Regions from separate parts of the Paraburkholderia sp. USG1 genome, predicted to be linked through region 2. Evidence: predicted binding sites of a transcription regulator. Region 2 holds the regulator's gene; the other holds the start of a gene.
What was found. Region 2 encodes HrcA, which represses chaperone genes, less so after heat shock. Its sites were predicted from a motif close to TTAGCACTCNNNNNNNNNGAGTGCTAA; they were not measured.
Positions count from the first base shown of each region.

Region 1: the regulator HrcA is predicted to act here: its motif matches at 5,074-5,100, upstream of NE850_RS07835 (co-chaperone GroES).

Region 1 is NZ_JAMWXW010000004.1:298,124-307,927, forward strand. Features, by position in the region: gene NE850_RS07810 (ABC transporter permease) at 1-279, opposite strand, end outside; gene NE850_RS07815 (ABC transporter permease) at 321-1,301, opposite strand; gene NE850_RS07820 (ABC transporter substrate-binding protein) at 1,315-2,919, opposite strand; gene NE850_RS07825 (DUF3088 domain-containing protein) at 3,231-3,575, opposite strand; gene NE850_RS07830 (acyl-CoA dehydrogenase family protein) at 3,617-4,834, opposite strand; gene NE850_RS07835 (co-chaperone GroES) at 5,124-5,414, shown strand; gene groL (chaperonin GroEL) at 5,433-7,073, shown strand; gene NE850_RS07845 (hypothetical protein) at 7,334-7,570, shown strand; partial or broken gene NE850_RS39415 (pyridoxamine 5'-phosphate oxidase) at 7,676-7,891, opposite strand; gene NE850_RS07850 (porin) at 8,027-9,175, opposite strand; gene NE850_RS07855 (choline ABC transporter substrate-binding protein) at 9,443-9,804, opposite strand, start outside.
Region 2 is NZ_JAMWXW010000009.1:149,352-159,155, forward strand. Features, by position in the region: gene grpE (nucleotide exchange factor GrpE) at 1-124, opposite strand, end outside; gene NE850_RS14525 (RNA-binding S4 domain-containing protein) at 645-1,052, opposite strand; gene hemH (ferrochelatase) at 1,061-2,131, opposite strand; gene hrcA (heat-inducible transcriptional repressor HrcA) at 2,306-3,325, opposite strand; gene NE850_RS14540 (NAD kinase) at 3,656-4,558, shown strand; gene recN (DNA repair protein RecN) at 4,630-6,300, shown strand; gene glnE (bifunctional [glutamate--ammonia ligase]-adenylyl-L-tyrosine phosphorylase/[glutamate--ammonia-ligase] adenylyltransferase) at 6,355-9,150, opposite strand; gene NE850_RS14555 (YhdP family protein) at 9,334-9,804, shown strand, end outside.

The DNA of each region.
Region 1 (9,804 bases), on a different contig from region 2:
TTCGAATGGCGCCGCCACCATATCGAGCGGATCGCCGGGAAACAGATGCCCCGCGCTCAGCGCCAGCGCGATGAATGCCGCGAGCAGCACGAGGCCGGCGAGCGCCGACGGATTGCGCAGCAGTGCGCGCCAGACTCCGCGCCCCGCTGCATCACGGTCAGCCACAACGGGCGTATTGCTGCGGCGCAGGCCGAACAGCGCACCGGCCAACTGGCGCCGCCACGGCGACACCGCAGGTTCGGGCGGCGTGGAAATCAGATTGGAAGAATCGGAAGGCATGTCATCCCTCTGGGAAAAACGGGTGGCGTCAGCGTGATCCGTCACGCGACGCGGGGGTCGAGCCATGCCTGCAGCAGATCGACCAGCACGTTGGCGATGATCACGAGCAGCGACGACAACAGCAGCACGCCGAGCAGCACGCTGAAATCGCGCGCCATCACGGCGTCGAGCGCGAGCCGCCCGAGGCCGGGCCAGCTGAACACCGTCTCGGTCACCGCGGCGCCGCCCAGCAAGGTGCCGAAATGAATCCCGACGATGGTCGTGAGCGGCATCAGCGCATTGCGCAAGACATGGCGCACCGTGACGCGCCACGGGTGCAAGCCCTTGGCCTGCGCGGTGCGCACGAAGTCCTGACGCTGCACTTCCAGCATCGCGGCTCGCGTCAGCCGTGCGTAGATCGCGACGAAAAACGTCGCCAGCGTGGCGGCCGGCAGCAGCACGTGCCGGGCGGCATCGGCGAAATAGGCGAAGCCGTGCAGTTGCACGCCGAGCGTCAGATTGCCGCCGCTCGGCAGCCAGCCGAGGTGCACCGAGAACAGCACGATTGCGAGCAGCCCGATCCAGAAACCCGGCGTCGAATAGAACAGCAAGGCCAGTACCGAGAGCACACGGTCCGGCCACTTGCCGGCCCAATGCGCCATCACCGCGCCGAGCAGCACGCCCGTCACGATCGCGAACGACAACGCCACGCCCATCAGCAACAGCGTATTGGGCAAACGCGAGAGGATCAGCTGCATCACCGGCATGTCGTAGCGCGGCGAATAACCGAGACTGAAGTGCGACAGATGCGCGAGGTACGACCACAATTGATGCAGCACCGGCTGATCGAGCCCGAACTTCGCGCGCAGCACCTGCATGGTTTCCACGGTCGCCGAACCGGACTCGCCGGCAAGCACGTCGGCGGCGTCGCCCGGCATCAGCTTCAGCAGGAAGAAGTTCAGGATCACAATGCCGATCACCGTCGGCAGCGCCTGCCATGCGGTACGCCGGAGAATCGCACCGAAACGCAAACCTCGACTCATCGTGCCGCTCCTGTCATGCACTCAGATAAACATCCGCGAGATTGCCTTCTAGGCCTTGCGCGGACACCGTGTGGTTGTGAACACGACGGTTCGCGAGCGTGACCATGCGCGGCGCGACCAGGTTGAGGATCGGCAGATCGCGGTAAACGATCTGCTGGAACTGCTGGTACAGCACCACGCGTTTGCTCTCGTCGGTTTCGACCGCGGCGCTTTCCAGCAGCCGGTCCACTTCCGCATTGCTGTAATGCGGCGCATTCGAAAACGGCACACCGGGGCGGATATTCTTCGACCAGTACAGACGCTGAACGCCCACGCTCGGATCGAATAGCGTATTGACGCCGATGCTCGTGAAATCGAACTGGCGATCGGCATACACACGCTTCAGGAATGCAGGCAGGTCCTGCGAACGCACCGTGACGTCGATGCCGACGCGCCCCAGCGCCGATTTGACATAGTCGGCCTGGCGCCGGTACATGTCGCCGTACGGCAGAAAGTCGTGCGTCAGACGGAAGCGCACGCCGCCGTCCTTGCGCGGATAGCCCGCGGCGTCGAGCAGTTTCTCCGCTTCGGCGGTATCGAACGCATACGGTACGAGTTTTGCGTCGTGATAGGGCGAGCCCGGCGTAATCGGCGTGGGCGACAGATCGGCATAGCCATAGGCCACGGTGCGCTGCACGACCTGCGGGTTGACCGCATGCGCGATGGCCTGGCGCACGCGCAGATCCTTGAGGATCGGATGATCGAGATTGAAGTCGATCTCGGAGAGCGGCTCAAGAAAGCGGTAGCCGCGCGTTTCGACCGCCAGTTGCGGCAGTTGCGTGAGGCGCGGCAGATCCGTGAGCGGCACCGGATTCTCGCCGCCCAGATCGAGCGCGCCGGTTTCGAACGCGGCGGAACGGGCGGCCGCATCGGGAATCACTTTGAAAACCAGGCTGTCGATGTACGGTTTGCCGGCGTCCCAGTAGGCCGGGTTGCGCTCATAGACGATATTGGCACCACGCGTCCATGATTTGAAACGGAACGGCCCGGTGCCAATCGGCGCGTTGTTGTGGGGATTGGACAGCGGATCGCCCTGCGCGTACAGGTGCTTTGGCACGATTGGCGATTCGCCGGCCGAGAGTGCTTTCAACAGATACGGCGCCGGCTTCGACAATTCGATCACCGCGGTGCGGGCGTCGGGCGTGGCGACGCCCGTTACATTCGCGAAAGTACTGCGGCCCCGTGGATGCACTGATTTGAGCAGATCGATCGAGAAAGCGACGTCGGCCGACGTGAACGGCTGGCCGTCGTGCCATTTCACGTTTTGCCGCAAGGTGAAGGTGTACTTCAGTCCGTCGGGGCTGACGGTCCACGCGGTGGCCAATTGCGGTTTCGGGCGCAGGTCGAAGTCATAAGCCAGCAAGCCTTCCAGCACCTTGGAACTCGCGACGAGCGCGGGCCCGGTGGTCTGGAAGATCGACACGAGTACGGGCGGTTCCGGATTGATCAGCATGTTCAGCGTGCCGCCCCGTTTCGGTGCGCCCGCCTCGCCCTGGGCAAGCGCCAGGGCCGGCATGCCGGCCGCCGCGAGCGCCGCGCCCGATGAAATAAGAAATTCGCGTCGATTCAACCGTGCCATGTAATCGAGATCCTTTGCCGATGCTTCGGCCCCTGTCGGCCGAAATGAAATGTCGTGGTGTCGGCAATGCTGCTGCCGCAGCGCTTACGATAAAGCCGCAGCGGCGGTAAAAGAACCAATCGTTATGTATATGCAAAGCACGGTGGGGAGGAAAGGCGCGCCGGATATCGTCGCCGGGTGGCGGGTGAGAATAAGGATTCCGTATCTATGGTCGACAGGTGGCGGTTTCGGCCGGGGTCATGTATCTGCTCCGATGTTCTGACGTCCAGAAGCAAAGCAGAAGACCCCGAACCGTCACCGGGCCGACTACATCAATGCACTTTAGGAAAACCGTGGCGCTGCGCGAGCAGATCGAGAATACGGCGCGTGTCGGTCACGAAGCGCTTGTTGCCGAGCGTCTGGGCATCGGCAGGCGCCGGTTGCTCGTCGCCGAGAATCAGCACTGGCAGACCCTGGTGCTCGGCGTCCAGTGCCTCGATCACCGCGGTGCGAGGACGCGGGAACGGCAGCCGGCGAATGTCGAGGCGGGCGTTGCGCTCGGGATCGCCCGCCAGCAAACCTTCAATGGGCGCTCCGTCCGGGCAGATAAAGCGCTCGCCCGGATGGTTCGGATCGGTGAAGCCCGGTTCCAGCAGTAACAGCAGATCTCGGCTCATGATGTGCAATGCTCGAAAAGGTGTGAATGGATGGCCGTGCGTTAGAACACACGTCCTTCGGTCAGATGCGTGGTCACGCCGTTCAGCTCGTAATCGCCGATCACGCGCGCCTTGTGCAGCAAAGGGTTATGACTGAAGATCGTGCGCAGATTGCGCCAATGGCGGTCGAAATTGTGCGCGCGGCCGGTGGCCGATGCACCGCCAATCTCGAACAGACGCTCGCCCGCATACAGCGCCAGCTTGCTGACCACGAGTTGCGTCTTGGCGGTGGCTAGCGCCCCTTCCAGCACCAGCTCTTCCGCGTTCGCCGCGCCGCTGTGGATCGCATTCGCCGAGCGGTCGAGCGTGCGTGCGTTTGCCGCGATCAGTGCATCGATGGAAAGGCTGTGCGCCGCGAGATCGCCCACCACCTGCTGCACGAAACCGTCCTCGCGTGCCGACGGTGCCGGGCTGTGCAGCACAGGCCGGCCGTATTGCGTCACGTAGCGCCGGGCGTCAGCAACAATGTTCCGCACAATGCCTGCCGCGACCGACACCAGGTGCAACTGCCGCAATGCGCTACCGTGCCGGCCGGCGAGCGTCGTATAGCCGCGCGTCGCGACCTCGTGAGAAAAGACCTGCACGTTGTCTAGCACGAGGCTGCCGCTTGCCGTCATGCGTTGCCCCATGCCGTCCCAGTCGTCGAGTACCTGCAACCCTTCGCGCGACACGGGAATCACAATCGACACCTTCTCGTCGTTTTCGTCCTGCACGTTGATCCGCGCGTAGTCGGCAAACGCGGTGCCGGTCGAGTAATACTTTCTGCCCGTCACGCGAAAATGCTCGCCGTCGCGCACCAGCTTCGTGACGATTTCGCCGGGCCGCGCCGTGCCCAACTCGGTAGACGCACCGCCGAAGATCGCCCCTTCCCGTATGCGCTCGATCTGCGTGTCGTTGAAGGCGGAACGCGGCGACAGCAGCAATTGCTCGGTCTGGTCGAAATGAATCCGCAGTGCATGCGCGACATTCGACTCATGCGCGGCCAGCGTGGCGATTACATGAAAGAGATCTTCCAGCGATCCGCCCAGACCGCCCCACTCGGCCGGAAAGCGGAGTACGCCGAGACCGGATTCACGAAACAACGCGAAGCGGTCGAATGGCAACTCGCGCCGCAATTCACGTTGCGCGGCGTCTTCGCCGATCGCCTGAGCCAGTGCCGGCAACCCGGCGAGTGCCGCTTCAAGCCTGGCGCGCGCCGTGGTGTCCTGTGAGACCTGCATGCCTTGATTCCTTGTAAAAGCCCACGGATCGCGTGCGATCCGACTGTTGAGTTGGGAGAGTGATCCGGCGCCCCAATAGGACATGCCGATGCAACGGACCAGTATAGGGACGTGGCTCCCCGCGCAAAACCAGCGAATCGAGCTATGAATATTCGCGATTGTGAAATGCGAATTGCGGATAAGGATCGATGAATCCGTTATTGGAGCAACGCGCGACTCATTTCTATACTCGATCCCGGTCAGCACTCACCAACGACGAGTGCCAGAAATTAACCGTGGAAATCGAATCATGAGCCTACGTCCCTTGCATGACCGCCTGATCGTCAAGCGTCTCGACCAGGAGACCAAAACCGCTTCAGGCATCGTCATTCCCGAAAGCGCCGCGGAAAAGCCCGACCAGGGCGAAGTGATCGCCATTGGTCCGGGCAAGCGCGATAGCGACGGCAAACGCATCGAGCCCGATCTGAAAGTCGGTGAACGCGTGCTGTTCGGCAAATACGCCGGGCAGTCGGTCAAAGTCGACGGCAACGAACTGCTCGTGCTGCGCGAAGAAGATGTGGTCGCAGTCGTCACTCAATAACGAACGGAGCGTCAAATCATGGCAGCAAAAGAAATTATTTTCAGCGATGTCGCCCGCTCGCGGCTGGTCGAAGGCGTCAACATTCTGGCCAATGCGGTGAAGGTCACGCTGGGTCCGAAAGGCCGCAACGTGGTGCTGGAACGCAGCTTCGGCTCGCCCGTCGTGACCAAGGACGGTGTTTCGGTGGCCAAGGAAATCGAACTGTCGGACCGCGTGCAGAACATCGGCGCGCAACTCGTCAAGGAAGTCGCTTCGCGCACCAGCGACGCCGCGGGCGACGGCACCACGACGGCGACCGTGCTCGCTCAGGCCATCGTGCGCGAAGGTCAGAAATACGTAGCGGCGGGCCTCAACCCGCTGGATCTGAAGCGCGGCATCGACAAGGCGGTGATCGCCGCGATCGACGAGCTGAAGAAGATCAGCAAGCCGACCACCACCAGCAAGGAAATCGCCCAGGTCGCGACGATTTCGGCCAACGGCGAAGAGTCGATCGGCCAGCGTATCGCGGAAGCGATCGACCGCGTCGGCAAGGAAGGCGTCATTACCGTGGAAGACGGCAAGTCGCTCGACGACGAACTCGACGTGGTGGAAGGTCTGCAGTTCGACCGTGGCTACCTGTCGCCGTATTTCATCAACGATCAGGATAAACAGGTCGCCGTACTCGATAACCCGTTTGTGCTGCTGCACGACAAGAAGGTGTCGAACATTCGCGATCTGCTGCCGATCCTGGAACAGGTCGCGAAAGCCGGTCGTCCGCTTCTGATCATTGCGGAAGACGTGGAAGGCGAAGCGCTCGCCACGCTGGTCGTGAACAACATTCGCGGCATTCTGAAGACCGTTGCGGTGAAGGCGCCCGGTTTCGGCGATCGTCGCAAGGCGCTGCTCGAAGACATCGCTATCCTGACCGGCGGCCAGGTGATCGCCGAGGAAACCGGCCTGTCGCTCGAAAAAGCGACGCTCGCCGAACTGGGTCAGGCCAAGCGCATCGAAGTCGGCAAGGAAAACACCACCGTGATCGACGGCGCGGGCGACAGTAAAAACATCGAAGCGCGCGTGAAGCAGATCCGCACGCAGATCGAGGAAGCGACCTCCGACTACGACCGCGAAAAGCTGCAGGAACGCGTCGCGAAGCTCGCAGGCGGCGTGGCGGTGATCAAGGTGGGCGGCGCAACCGAAATCGAAGTCAAGGAAAAGAAAGACCGTGTCGACGATGCACTGCACGCAACGCGCGCCGCGGTAGAAGAAGGCATCGTGCCTGGCGGCGGTGTCGCGCTGATTCGCGTGAAGCAGGCGATCAGCGGGCTCAAGGGCGCGAATGCCGATCAGGACGCCGGCATCAAGATCGTGCTGCGGGCGCTCGAAGAACCGTTGCGCCAGATTGTCACGAATGCCGGCGAGGAAGCGAGCGTGGTGGTCGCGAAGGTGGCGCAAGGCACGGGTAATTTCGGCTACAACGCTCAGACCGGCGAATATGGCGATCTGGTCGAGTCGGGCGTACTCGATCCGACCAAGGTCACGCGCGCCGCGCTGCAGAACGCGTCTTCGGTAGCCGGCTTGCTGCTGACCACCGACGCCACCGTCCACGAGGCACCGAAAGATACACCGGCCGCGGGTCAGCCGGGCGGCCCTGGCGCAGGAGGCCCGGGACTCGATTTCTGACAACCCTCCTCTCCCGCCAGACACCAGGCGGTTAACGCAGGCAACACGGGCCGGCATTCGCTTTACAGCGGAGCCGGCCCGTGCCGTTTGTGCTTTTCCCACGGGTTTGGTGCGCGCCCATCCCCGCCGGCTAGGGCTCCGCAGACTAATTCAACGTTTCTACAACAAACTAAATATTGCGGTGCAGCAAAATGCGACTAAACTCGAATCAGGAGTCTGCAATTTGCACTCACGGTCGTGCTGTGACGGAGGAATGTGCCATGACGACTTATGAGGCTTTACACGTGCCGAACACGGCTGTTCTGCATGTATTCGAGCAGGATGGCGGCTGGCATTGGGGTATCACCACGCCGCGCGCGGCGGGATCCGGATTCAAGGTGGTTGCATTCAGCAAGGAAACCTTCCCGGTCGAGGCGGCGGCCCGTAGCGATGGCGATCGCGCGTTGCGCTGCCTGTCGAGCGCTTCGGGCGCCGAGGTCCGCGAGTCGGCTCACTGACGCCGCGCGCGACGTCGGCCACGCTATCGTTCGCCTCCCCCGGAGATCCAGCGTTACGCCCGCACCCGCGCCGGGATCCCCGGCAACCGGATGCGCCATGCAAATTAGCGCCGCACCGGGTTCGATCTGCACTTCGACGACAGTCGTGCGCTTCACACTCGCCGGACCGAAGGCCTCGAAACGGATACGCTCATCCGCCACATTCAGTCCGCGCAACCCTTCGTACAGGTCACGCATGAACTGTCCGGGTCCGCACAGATAACAGTCGTAGTCGGCGAAAGGCAGGACGCGTTTCAATGCGTCCATGTCGATACGTCCTCCCGATACGCCGTCCGCCGGCAAAGGTGCGTGCGCTGATCGAGACGTTCAGGAAGCAGCTCGAACGCACATCGTGATGGCGCGGGCGGTCCCCGTCACATGGAACACCGCCCTGTTGTTGCGCGTTAGAAATACCCGTCAGAACGAATGCCGCATGCCGATCCGCACATCGGTCTGCGTGTTCGAGGTGGACGGTGTGAAGCTATAGCCGATCACCGCGTTCACGCCATCTGAAGCTCGCAGATAGTCGCCGGAAATATAGACGTCCGTGCGCTTGGACAGCAGGTAATGCAGCCCGAGCGAACCCTGATTCCAGTGGTTCCCTTCGAATCGCGTGTGCTGATAACCGCCGTACAGCATCAACGCCGGAGTGAAGGTATAAGAAGCGCCCGCTTCATAGACTTGCATATGCGAGGTCTCGCCGAGGCCCTTGATCGTCGTGTAGGTGAAGTCACCGCTCAACATGACTTTGCCGATCGTGTAGGCCGCGCCCACTGCAAACGCCCCTTGCTCGTCGACCGGGAACGACGACGAGCTATACAGATCCGTCACCGCGCCGGTTGCCGGATCGACAGAAACGGTCGGTTTGCCGAGGAACGTGCGCGTGCCGATCATCGCGTACGGGTCGAATGCGTAGATGCCGTACGGATTGTTCAACTGCGTATAGGCGGCGCCCATGTTGAACGCGCTGTGCTCGTAACGTGCGCCCACGCTCCAGGCGCTCTTGTTATGAAAGTCGCCGGCCGTATTGCCGAACGAATACATGCCGCCGAACGAAAAGCCGGCATAGTCGTTGGAGAGAAACTTGACCGAATTCGGCAGCCGGTCGCCATTCATCCGGTCGAAGTCGCCCTGATGGATCGCGTAGCCGCTCGCCCATGCCGAGATGTTATACAGGTAGACAAATTCTTCGGTCATATCGAGCTGGTTACCTAGCGAGAGCGTACCCCAGTTGTTCTTCAGGCCGACATAAGCCTGGCGGCCGAACTCGGCGCCGCCGAATGCATATTGCCCGTTACCCACGTGAAAACCCGACTCGAGTACGAACACGGCCTGCAAGCCGCCGCCGAGATCTTCCACGCCCTTGAAGCCGATCCGGTTGCCGTATGAAATACCGTCGTCGAATTTGAACTGGTGGGCACCACCGGCATTGTTCACGTAGGTGATACCGGCATCCAGAATGCCGTACAGTGTGACGCTGCTTTGCGCATGGGCCGCTGTCGGCGCGAATACGGCGCTTGCCGCGATAGCGAGTCCCGAAAGGCTGACGGCATTGCTCTTCTTCATCTAATTCTCCCCTGCTCTTTGCCTGCGTATTTCGTTGGATAAAGCGATCCCTGCTGCGCGCTGTTGACCAACGCGCGGCGCTTCTCGCATGACGGGCAGTTCGAAACCGGCTGAGGCCGAGTAAAACGGATTGAAGCTATTCGCGATGCATGCAATGACCAGTCGCCCTACATCGCCGGATCAAGAATACGAGTCCAGATTCACAGGGATTCGACCGGATGCGACATAAATCTGTCGCCCGGCGACCTCATTGTTAGGAATACGCTGTTATTTCACGCCGAGTGCGGTCTGCACGGCTTGCAAGCCATTGGCGCCGCCGGCCGTGTTCACGCCGTCGAGCCACGACTTCAGCAATTCGGGGTGACGCTTGAGCGCTTGCGTCGCGGCTGCATCCACGGTGGACTTCTTTTCGAGTACTTCGGTGATCACGCCGTTTTCCAGATCGACATTGAAGGTAAGTTGCCTGAAGAGCCGCCCGACATTCGGACACTGCTCGGCATAGCCGCTGCGCGCCACCGTATTGACCGTGGCACCGCCGTAATTGGGCCCGAAGTACTTGTCGCCGCCGTCGAGATAGGTGAGCTTGAACTTCGTGTTCATCAGATGCGGTTCCCACGCGAGAAAGACTA
Region 2 (9,804 bases):
GCGAGTCGGTCGCCGCGTTCGCCGCTGCTTCCTGTTGAGGTGCCGCGGCCTCGGCGGCCTGGCGCGCGGTTTCTTCGGCGGGCTTAGGATTCTGGCTCGTCGGGTTCTCTTGCGTGTTTTCCATGTCGCTGAAAGTCGTTAAAAAGTGAAAGCGAGGTAAAAGCCGGCGGTGACGGCAGCGCAAAAACCTGGCGTGGTTTGTGCGTTGCAAAATCGCGACAGACAACTTCGCGAGCCACCGCAAATCAACACGGCAGATGAGGCCGGAAAGAACCATTTCAAGCGGCTCTCCCGGATCTTTTCGTATCATGGCCGAACGGCGGAAATGCCCGGTTACAACCATTATTGCGGCGCAATCAGATTGAGATTGAGTGCGGACTGCAAGTGGCCTATGCTCCAATAAAGCATCGGAAAAGACGCGTTAACCCTAATCTGACGTAAGCCTTTCCGACATATTGCAATTCCACCCGATTCGCCCGTCTTTCTCCTGAACCTTCCCTAGGGGAGCACCGTGAAACTGACCTTTGCAATCTCGGTGGTCGCATTGGTACTGATTGCGGGCACCACGACCATCTGCATGTCCGGGGCTGTCAACGATCACACTACCGAATACGGCGGTGTGCACGCAACCATGGAACAGCTGTTCAACCCCCACCTGAAAGTTTGTCGATAGTGCGCCGGTCGCGCTTGGTCGGCCGGCCGTGCAATGCGGCCGCCGGTTCGCGATACGTCTTGCGCCGCTCCTGTTCGACCTGCCGCTTCACCCTGCTCTCTTCGGTTTCCGCATAAAGCGTTTGTGCGACGCTCGCCGGGCCGCGCACGTCGCACATGCCCAGCACCGCCACTTGCCACACAATCCGCTCTATCTCGATCTCGACCAGGTCGCCGACGCGCACGTCTTTGGCCGGCTTGACGCTGGCGCCGTCAATGCGCACATGCCCTTTTTCGACGGCCGCCGCCGCGAGCGAACGCGTCTTGAAGAAGCGCGCCGCCCAAAGCCATTTGTCGATGCGCAGTTTCGCGCCCGCTTCGGTTGAAATCCCGTAATTCATGAGCCTGTTCAAGCTCCTGTCGTATGCGGCACCGGCAGCGCCTGCACCGGCCAGCCCTGCAGATTCTGCGCGACGATTTCCCCCAACGCGGCAATCCACGCCTGCGACGCATTCAGGCAGGCAATCCGATGGAAATCCTTGCCGCCCGCATGCAGGAATTCGTCGCGCACTTCCATGCCGATTTCCTCGATGGTTTCAAGGCAGTCGGCAGTGAAGCCCGGACAGAACACATCGGCGCGCCGCACGCCCGCCGCGCCCAATTCTTTGAGCGTGGGCGCCGTGTACGGCTGCAACCACTCGGCCTTGCCGAAACGCGACTGGAACGTAATGCGGCATTCCACCGGCGTCAGTTCGAGCGCCTGCATCAGCAGCGCGCCGGTTTGCTGGCATTGCTCGTGGTATGGGTCGCCGAGATCCAGCGTGCGTTTGGGCACGCCGTGAAAACTCAGCACCAGCTTGTCGCCCGCGGCGAAATCCGGCCGGCCGTGCTGATGCCAATATTGATGCACCTGCGCGGCAAGCGCCGCAATGTAGGCCGGATGATCGGCGTACTGGCGCACCGTGCGGATTTCCGGCTGATTGCGCATGCGTTTGAGCGCCGAAAAGGCGTCGTCGAAAGCGGTAGCGGTGGTGGACGACGAATACTGCGGATACATGGGCATGAGCAGCACGCGTTCGGCACCCGCCAGCTTGAGCTGGTTCAGCATGGCCGGAATACCCGGCGTGCCGTAGCGCATCGCGTAATCGACGAGCACCGTGTAGTCGTTCAGTTGCAGCAGATGGCGCAAGCCCTCCACCTGCTTCTCAGTATGGACGCGCAGCGGTGAACCTTCCGGCATCCACACCGCGGCGTACTTCTTGGCGGAAGCGACGCCCCGAAACGGCAGAATCAGCAAACGCAAGATGATCTGCCAGAGCAGCGCCGGAATTTCGACCACGCGCGGATCGGATAGAAACTGCGCGAGATAGCGGCGGACCGCACGCGGCGTCGGCGCGTCGGGTGTGCCGAGATTGATCAGCAGCACAGCGACACGGTGTGACGTGGCGTTCTGTGAAGGCCGCTCGAGGTCGAAGCGCATAGGCAGCAGAGGTAACCCGCTCAGGCGGAGTGTCGGTTCAGGTGAGAACCATTATAGCGGCGTGGTGCATGCACCGGTCCGCCGGACACCCCTGGCCATTCGGCCAATTGGCAAGCCGTGCGCCGTCACGCATTATTCGTGGCTGGAACAGCCAACACCGGAAGCCGAAGCTATTTACTGCTGGCTGAGGGTCAGCGAAAGCAGGCGCGCGGTAATGTCCACAATCGGAATCACGCGGTTGTAGGCCATGCGGGTCGGTCCGATCACGCCCAAGGTGCCGACGATCTTGCCGTTCACCTCGTAAGGCGCGGTGACCACGCTCATTTCCTCGATCGGCACGAGATTCGACTCGCCGCCAATGAAAATCTGCACGCCCGCCGCGTGACTCGACACGTCGAGCAACTGAAGGAGACTGGTCTTTTGGTCGAACACATCGAACAGCTTGCGCAAGCGCGCCATGTCCGACGAAAGGTCGGCCACTTCGAGCAGGTTGCGCTCGCCCGAAATCAGCACGGTTTCGCCCGTGTCGGCTTCGTCCGTACTGGCCGTGACGGCGGCATGCATCAGCGTGGTCATGTCGCCGCGCAGTTCGTCGATTTCTTCGCGCAGGCGGCGGCGCACGTCGTCGAACGAGAGGCCCGCGAAGTGTGCGTTGATGTAGTTGGAGGCCTCGACAAGTTGCGACGGCGAGAAATCGCGCTGGGTCGCCATGATGCGGTTCTGCACGTCGCCTTCCGGCGTGACGATGATCAGCAGAATGCGTTTGTCCGACAAGCGCATGAACTCGATCTGCTTGAACACATGGCTGCGCCGCGGCGTGAGCACCACGCCGGCGAACTGCGAGAGGTTGGACAGCACGCTGGCCGCCGCGGCGACGATTTTCTGCGGCTCGCCCGCCTGCAGCGTGGTCTTGACGGTACGCATCACCGCTTCTTCGTCAGCGGCGGACTCCACCGTCAGCATGGTGTCCACGAACAGACGATAGCCGCGCGGCGTGGGAATGCGGCCCGCGGAAGTATGCGGACTGATCACGAGCCCCAGATCCTCGAGGTCGGACATCACGTTGCGGATCGTTGCGGGACTGAGTTCGAGACCCGAATAGCGCGACAACGTGCGCGAGCCGACCGGCTGACCTTCGGCGATGTAGCGCTCGATCAGCGTTTTGAGGAGGGTTTGTGCGCGAGGATCTAGCATGACGGAAAATTTTAGCTCAATGGCACGACTACCGCGAGCGCTAGGGGCGCCCATCCCTGACGAACGCGCCGCCGCTTGCCGCTGCGGCACGTTGCCTCCGGCCCGGCACGTTGGCCGGCGTTCAGCCCGGCGCGTTGCGGACCACGTCGCGGGCCGCCTTCCGGGCGGCCCGGCTGCCGGCACCCCGCCGCACTTTAACCGGCGCGCATGTCATCAAGGCTTCACCATTCTAACGATAATCGCGAGACGCGCTGGCGGCCCGCGCACGTCGGCTCGCCACCGGGTCTGCCCACGGTTCTTTTCAGGCCCCACCTATGGTGTAATGCCGGCATGCAAGTGACCAGCCAGTTCAAGACCGTCGCGCTCGTCGGGCGCAACAATACGCCGGGTATCGCCGAGCCGTTGACCGCGCTCGCCTTGTGCATCGCGAAGCGCGGCTTCGAGGTCGTGTTCGAAGCCGATACCGCCGCCGAGATCGGCGTCACCGACTACCCGGCGCTGCGCCCCGCCGAGATCGGCGCGCGCGCCGACGTGGCCGTGGTGCTGGGCGGCGACGGCACCATGCTCGGCATCGGCCGTCAGCTCGCGCCGTACCGTACGCCTTTGATCGGCATCAACCACGGGCGGCTTGGCTTCATTACCGACATTCCGATCTCCGACATGCGCGAGATCGTGCCGCAAATGCTGGCCGGCAATTTCGAACGCGAAGAACGCGTGCTGCTCGAAGCGCGCATCATGCGCGACGGCAACCCGATCTATCACGCGCTGGCCTTCAACGACGTGGTGGTCAACCGCAGCGGTTTCTCAGGCATGGCGGAGCTGCATGTCTCGGTAGATGGCCGCTTCATGTACAACCAGCGCTCGGACGGCCTGATCGTGGCCACGCCCACCGGCTCTACCGCTTATGCGCTGTCGTCGCAAGGGCCGATTCTGCATCCGCAATTGCAGGGCATCGTGCTGGTGCCGATTGCTCCGCACGCGCTGTCGAACCGTCCGATCGTGCTGCCGGACGATTCCAAGGTGAGCATCCAGATCGTCTCGGGGCGCGAAGTGAACGTCAATTTCGACATGCAGTCGTTCACCTCGCTCGAACTGAGCGACACGATCGAAGTGCGCCGCTCGCGTCATACGGTGCCCATGCTGCATCCCGTCGGCTACAGCTATTTCGCCACGCTGCGCAAGAAGCTGCACTGGAACGAATACCCGTCGCACGAAGAAGACCCCAAGCCCTGAGCGGCGAGGCCACCGGAACGCGAACGCCGCCGCTGCCGAACCCTGACCACCAAGCTCATCAGACGACCTCCATGCTTCGCCACCTCTCGATACGCGACTTCGTCATCGTCGCCGCGCTCGATCTCGAATTCGACACCGGCTTCACTGTTTTTTCCGGCGAAACCGGCGCCGGCAAGTCGATCCTGATCGACGCGCTGGCGCTCGCGCTCGGCGCCCGTGCCGATGCGAACGTCGTGCGCACCGGCGAAAGCCGCGCGGACATCACGGCGGAATTCGAGACCCATGCGCAGGTCGAGCAATGGCTCGACGAGCAGGCGCTCGGCACGACGGGCAGCGACGGTCATCACGGCAGCACCGTGATGCTGCGGCGCGTGGTGGATGGCAACGGCCGCTCGCGGGCGTTCATCAACGGCACCGCGGCGACGCTCGCGCAGTTGCGCGAGGTCGGCGAGATGCTGGTGGATATTCACGGCCAGCACGCGCACCAGTTGCTGATGCGCCCTGACGCGCAACGCGAACTGTTCGACACTCACGCCGGACTGTCCGACACGGCGGCTACCGTCACGCGGGCATGGCGCACATGGCGCGAGAGGGTTCAGGCGGTCGAGCATGCGCAAACGCGTGACCGTGAGCTGCAACTGGAACGCGAGCGCCTCGCCTGGCAGCTCACCGAACTGGACAAACTCGCGCCGCAGCCCGGCGAGTGGGAAGAGGTCAATTCGGAGCACCGGCGGCTGTCGCATTCGGCCAATCTGATCGACGGCGTGCAAGGCGCACTCGGCGCGCTGTCCGAATCGGACGAGGCGATGATCACGCATCTGTCCTCGATCGTCTCGAAGGTGCGCGATCTGGCGGAGATCGATCCGGCCTTGAACGATGTACTCGCCGCGCTCGAACCGGCCGAAATCCAGTTGCAGGAAGCGGCCTATTCGCTGAGCCATTACGCGCAAAAGCTCGAACTCGATCCGGACCGGCTGGCGCAGGTCGAAAAGCGTCTGGACGCGTTGCATTCGGCCGCACGCAAATTCCGTCTGCAGCCGCAAACGCTGCCGGAGGAACACGAGGCGCGCCGCGCGCAACTGGCCGCGCTCGACGCGGCCGCCGACCTCGACAGCCTGCACGCCGCCGAAGCCAAAGCCAAAGAAAACTTCCTGACCGAGGCGAAGAAACTCTCGAAAGCGCGTGCCAAGGCCGGCAAGGCGCTGGGCGCGGCGGTCACCACGGGCATGCAGGAACTGTCAATGAAAGGCGGCAGCTTCGAAGTCGCGCTGGTGCCGCTGCCCGAAGGTGGCGCGCATGGGCTCGAACAGGTCGAGTTCCGCGTCGCCGGTCATGCCGGCGTGCCGCTGCGGCCACTCGCCAAAGTCGCCTCGGGCGGCGAACTGGCGCGGATCAGCCTCGCCCTCGCAGTGATCGCGAGCGCCGCCAGCCCCACGCCCACGCTGATTTTCGACGAAGTGGATACGGGCATCGGCGGCGGCGTCGCCGAAGTGGTCGGACGGCTTCTGCATCAGCTCGGCCAGCAGCGCCAGGTGCTGTGCGTGACGCACTTGCCGCAAGTCGCCGCGCGCGGCGACCATCATTTCCAGGTCGCCAAGGCGGGCAACGGCAAAGGCGGCACGGTCAGCAGCGTGACCTCGCTCGACAAGGCGAGCCGCATCGAAGAAGTGGCGCGGATGCTCGGCGGCCTGGAGATCACTCCGACCACCCGCAAGCACGCGAAGGAAATGCTGGCGGCCTAGTTGTTCACCAGGCGGGTTGATCCTCGCCACCCGAGCGCGGATCAACCCGCGCCTTCACCCGAACACGCGCTTCCACAACCCCAGCACGGCCTCGCGTTCCGTGGCCACCAGCGCCGGCTCGACCCGCGCCTTCTCCATCCCGTCCAGCCGCAGCTTGTGCTGCAGCTTGCGGTAGGTGCGATACGCCGCGCCGACCGTCTCCGCCTCCGCCTCGCTCATCAGGCCGAAGCGCGACACTTCGCGCAGCAACGCAATGTTGCCGGTATTGCGGATCAGTTCGGGGTCGCTTGCCGCGTGCAACAGTACCCAGTACTGCACGGTGAATTCGATATCCACCATCCCGCCGCGGTCGTGCTTCAGATCGAACAGCGCCGTATGGTTCGGATGTCCGGCCTCGACGCGCTCGCGCATCTCGACGATCTCCTTCGCGAGCGGCGCCGCCTCGCGCGGCGTGGTCAGCACCTGTTCGCGGATGGCCTCGAATTTCACGCCGATCTCGGTGTCGCCCGCGCAGTAACGGGCCCGGCTCAATGCCTGATGCTCCCACACCCACGCCGTATTGGCCGCGTCGCCTTCGCGCAACTGGTAACGGCGGAACGCGTCCAGATCGGTGACGAGCAGGCCCGATTCGCCGTTCGGCCGCAGGCGCAAGTCCACGTCGAACAGGGTGCCGGCGCCGGTCGCGGTGGTGAGCCAGGTGATCAGGCGGCGGGTGTAGGTGGAGTAGACCTCGGCTGCGGCATCGTCGGTATCGTCGTAGAGAAAGATCACGTCGAGGTCGGATGCGTAACCCAGTTCCTTGCCCCCCAGCTTGCCGTACGCGATCACAGCAAAACGCGGCACGTCGCGATGGCGCTTGGGCAATTGCCTCCAGACGGCTTCGAGCGTGACGTCGAGCACGGCGTCGGCGAGTTCGGACAGGCGGTCGCTCACATGCTCGACGCTCAGCTTGCCCGCCAGATCGATCAGCAGAATGCGGAACACTTCCGCCTGGTGCGCGTGGCGCAGCAGATCCATCTGCTGCTCCACGCCGTCGGCGGCGGCCAGACGCAGGCGCAAGGTGCGCTTGAATTCGGGCCAGTCGAACGGACTGTCCATCGCTTCGTCGTCGAGCAGTTCGTCGAGCAGTTGCGGATGGCGGATCAGATAGCCGGCCGCCCAACGCGAGCCGCCGAGCACCGACAGCACGTGGTGCAGCGCCTGCGGATATTCGGTCAGCAGCGCCAGATAGGCGCCGCGCCGGCTCACCGCTTCGAGCAGGTCGAAGAAGCGCGCCACCGTATCGCCGCGCCGCTCGGCGGGCTCCAGCGTGCGCGCGGCTTCGAGCGCGCGTTGCGCGACGATGTCGAAACGTTGCCGGCTGCGCTCGGCCAGCCCCGCATAACGCGACGACTGCCACACCGCGCGCAGCCGCGCGAGCAGTTCGCCCGGCTCGGCCACGCCGAGTTCGACAAGGCGCGCCTGCAGGACATCGTCGGCGCTGTCGTCGGCGAGCGCGCTGCTCCACACCCACGCGGCGGCGCCGTCTTCGGGCGCGCCGCAGCCGTCGCGACCGCTCACCTTGTCGGCGAAAATCTGATCGAACTGCTGTTCGACGAATTCGCGATGCGCATCGAGCTTTGCCATCAGCGCCGCGTAGTCGTCGCAACCCATTGCGTGAGCGAGCGCCACGCGCTCTTCGGGATCGACCGGCATGGCATGGGTTTGCGCGTCGTTACGGTATTGCAGACGGTGTTCGAGTTCGCGCAGGAAGCGATAGGCCTGCGAGAGCTTCACGCAGACCGAGGTGTCGATCAGCCCGTGCGTGGCCGCATGCCGCAGCACGGCGAGCGTCGGCCGCACGCGAAAGCCCGCGTCCTGGCCGCCGCGGATCAACTGGAACACCTGCGCGCTGAATTCGATTTCGCGGATGCCGCCGCGTCCGAGCTTGATGTCGTCGGCCTTGTCGGGCCGCATGGAAGCGCGGCGCTGCGCCTCCTGGCGAATCTGCAGATGCAGCGCGCGAATCGCGCTGATCACGCCGAAGTCGAGATAGCGGCGGTAGACGAACGGCGTGACGATCGCGTCGAGCTGCTTCTGCAGCCGCTGCGCCGCGTCGCTCGCGCCTTCGGACACGAGACGGCCCTTGATCCACGCGTAGCGCTCCCACTCGCGGCCTTGCACGTAGAAATATTCTTCGAGCATGCCCAGGCTGCAGACGAGCGGACCCGAGTCGCCGTTCGGCCGCAGCCGCATGTCGACCCGGAACACGTAGCCGTCGGCGGTGACTTCCGCGAGGGCGGCGATCAGGCGCTTGCCGAGGCGTGTGAAAAACTCCTGCGTGGCGATCGGCGAGCGGTGGCCGCCCGCAGTCTCGCCATCCTCTTCATAAATGAAGATCAGATCGATGTCCGACGACACATTCAGTTCGCGCCCGCCCAGCTTGCCCATCCCCACTACGCCGAGCGAGAGCCGTTCGCCGTGCGGTCCGCGCGGCTCGCCGTACAGCACTTCGAGTTCGGCGGACAGCACGGCTAGCGCCCGCTGGATCGTCGTCTCCGCCAGATCGGTCATCGCGCCGGTCACTTCGGCGACGTCCGCCTCGCCCGCCAGATCGCGCTCCATCACGGCGCAAAACACCTCCGTGCGCAATTGGCGCAGCGCCCGTTTGAGTGCATCTTCACTCAATGGCGCACCGCTCGCGCCGGCCGCTTCGGCGCACAACGCGTCGAAGCGCGCGTCGATACGCTCGCGGGTCAGCGGCACGGACGCGAGCGCCGCCACCTGCGCCACGAGTTGCGGGCGGGCGGCGGCGGCACGCGCCGCGTAGTGTGAATAGGTGGAACTCAGGAGAGTGGCGTCAGTCTTCAAGGGTCTGGCTCGCTCGTTGCTTGATAAGCGTTATTCAATTCGCAGTAGCACATCGGCGCGGCAGCCTCGCGCAGGTCGCGAGACGGCATGCAGACAGGGTTTGCAGGAAGTCCGTCTACGCTTTCCCGTGTGTTACATTTCGTCGTTAATTCGCAAAACTACCATACGCCCACCCGCCGCAGCATGTCCGAGCGAAACGAATCCGCCGACCCTCACGAAACCGGGCAGAGCCGGCCTGTGAGCGGAAGCGACCACATCGTGCTGCGTCGGACCTTTCACGTGGTCCTCGCGATCGCGCTCGTGCTGTACTTTGTAGCGACCGGGCTGTTTCTCGCGTTGCGCTACGTGGTGCTGCCGCGCGCCGACTCGTTCCGCCCGCGCATCGAAGCCATCGTCTCGGAGAAACTGCACGCGCAGTTCAGCATCGGCAAGCTCGCGCCGTACTGGAGCGGCTTCCAGCCGGGCCTCGACGTCACCAATCTCGTGATCCGTGACCGCGACGGCAAGACCGCGCTGACGATTCCGCACGCCACCGCCACGCTCTCGTGGAAGTCGCTCTGGCAGTTTCATCCGGCGCTGTCCAGCCTGATCGTCGATCAGCCGGACGTGCTGGTGGCACGCAGCAGCGACGGCGTGCTCTCGGTGGCGGGCGTG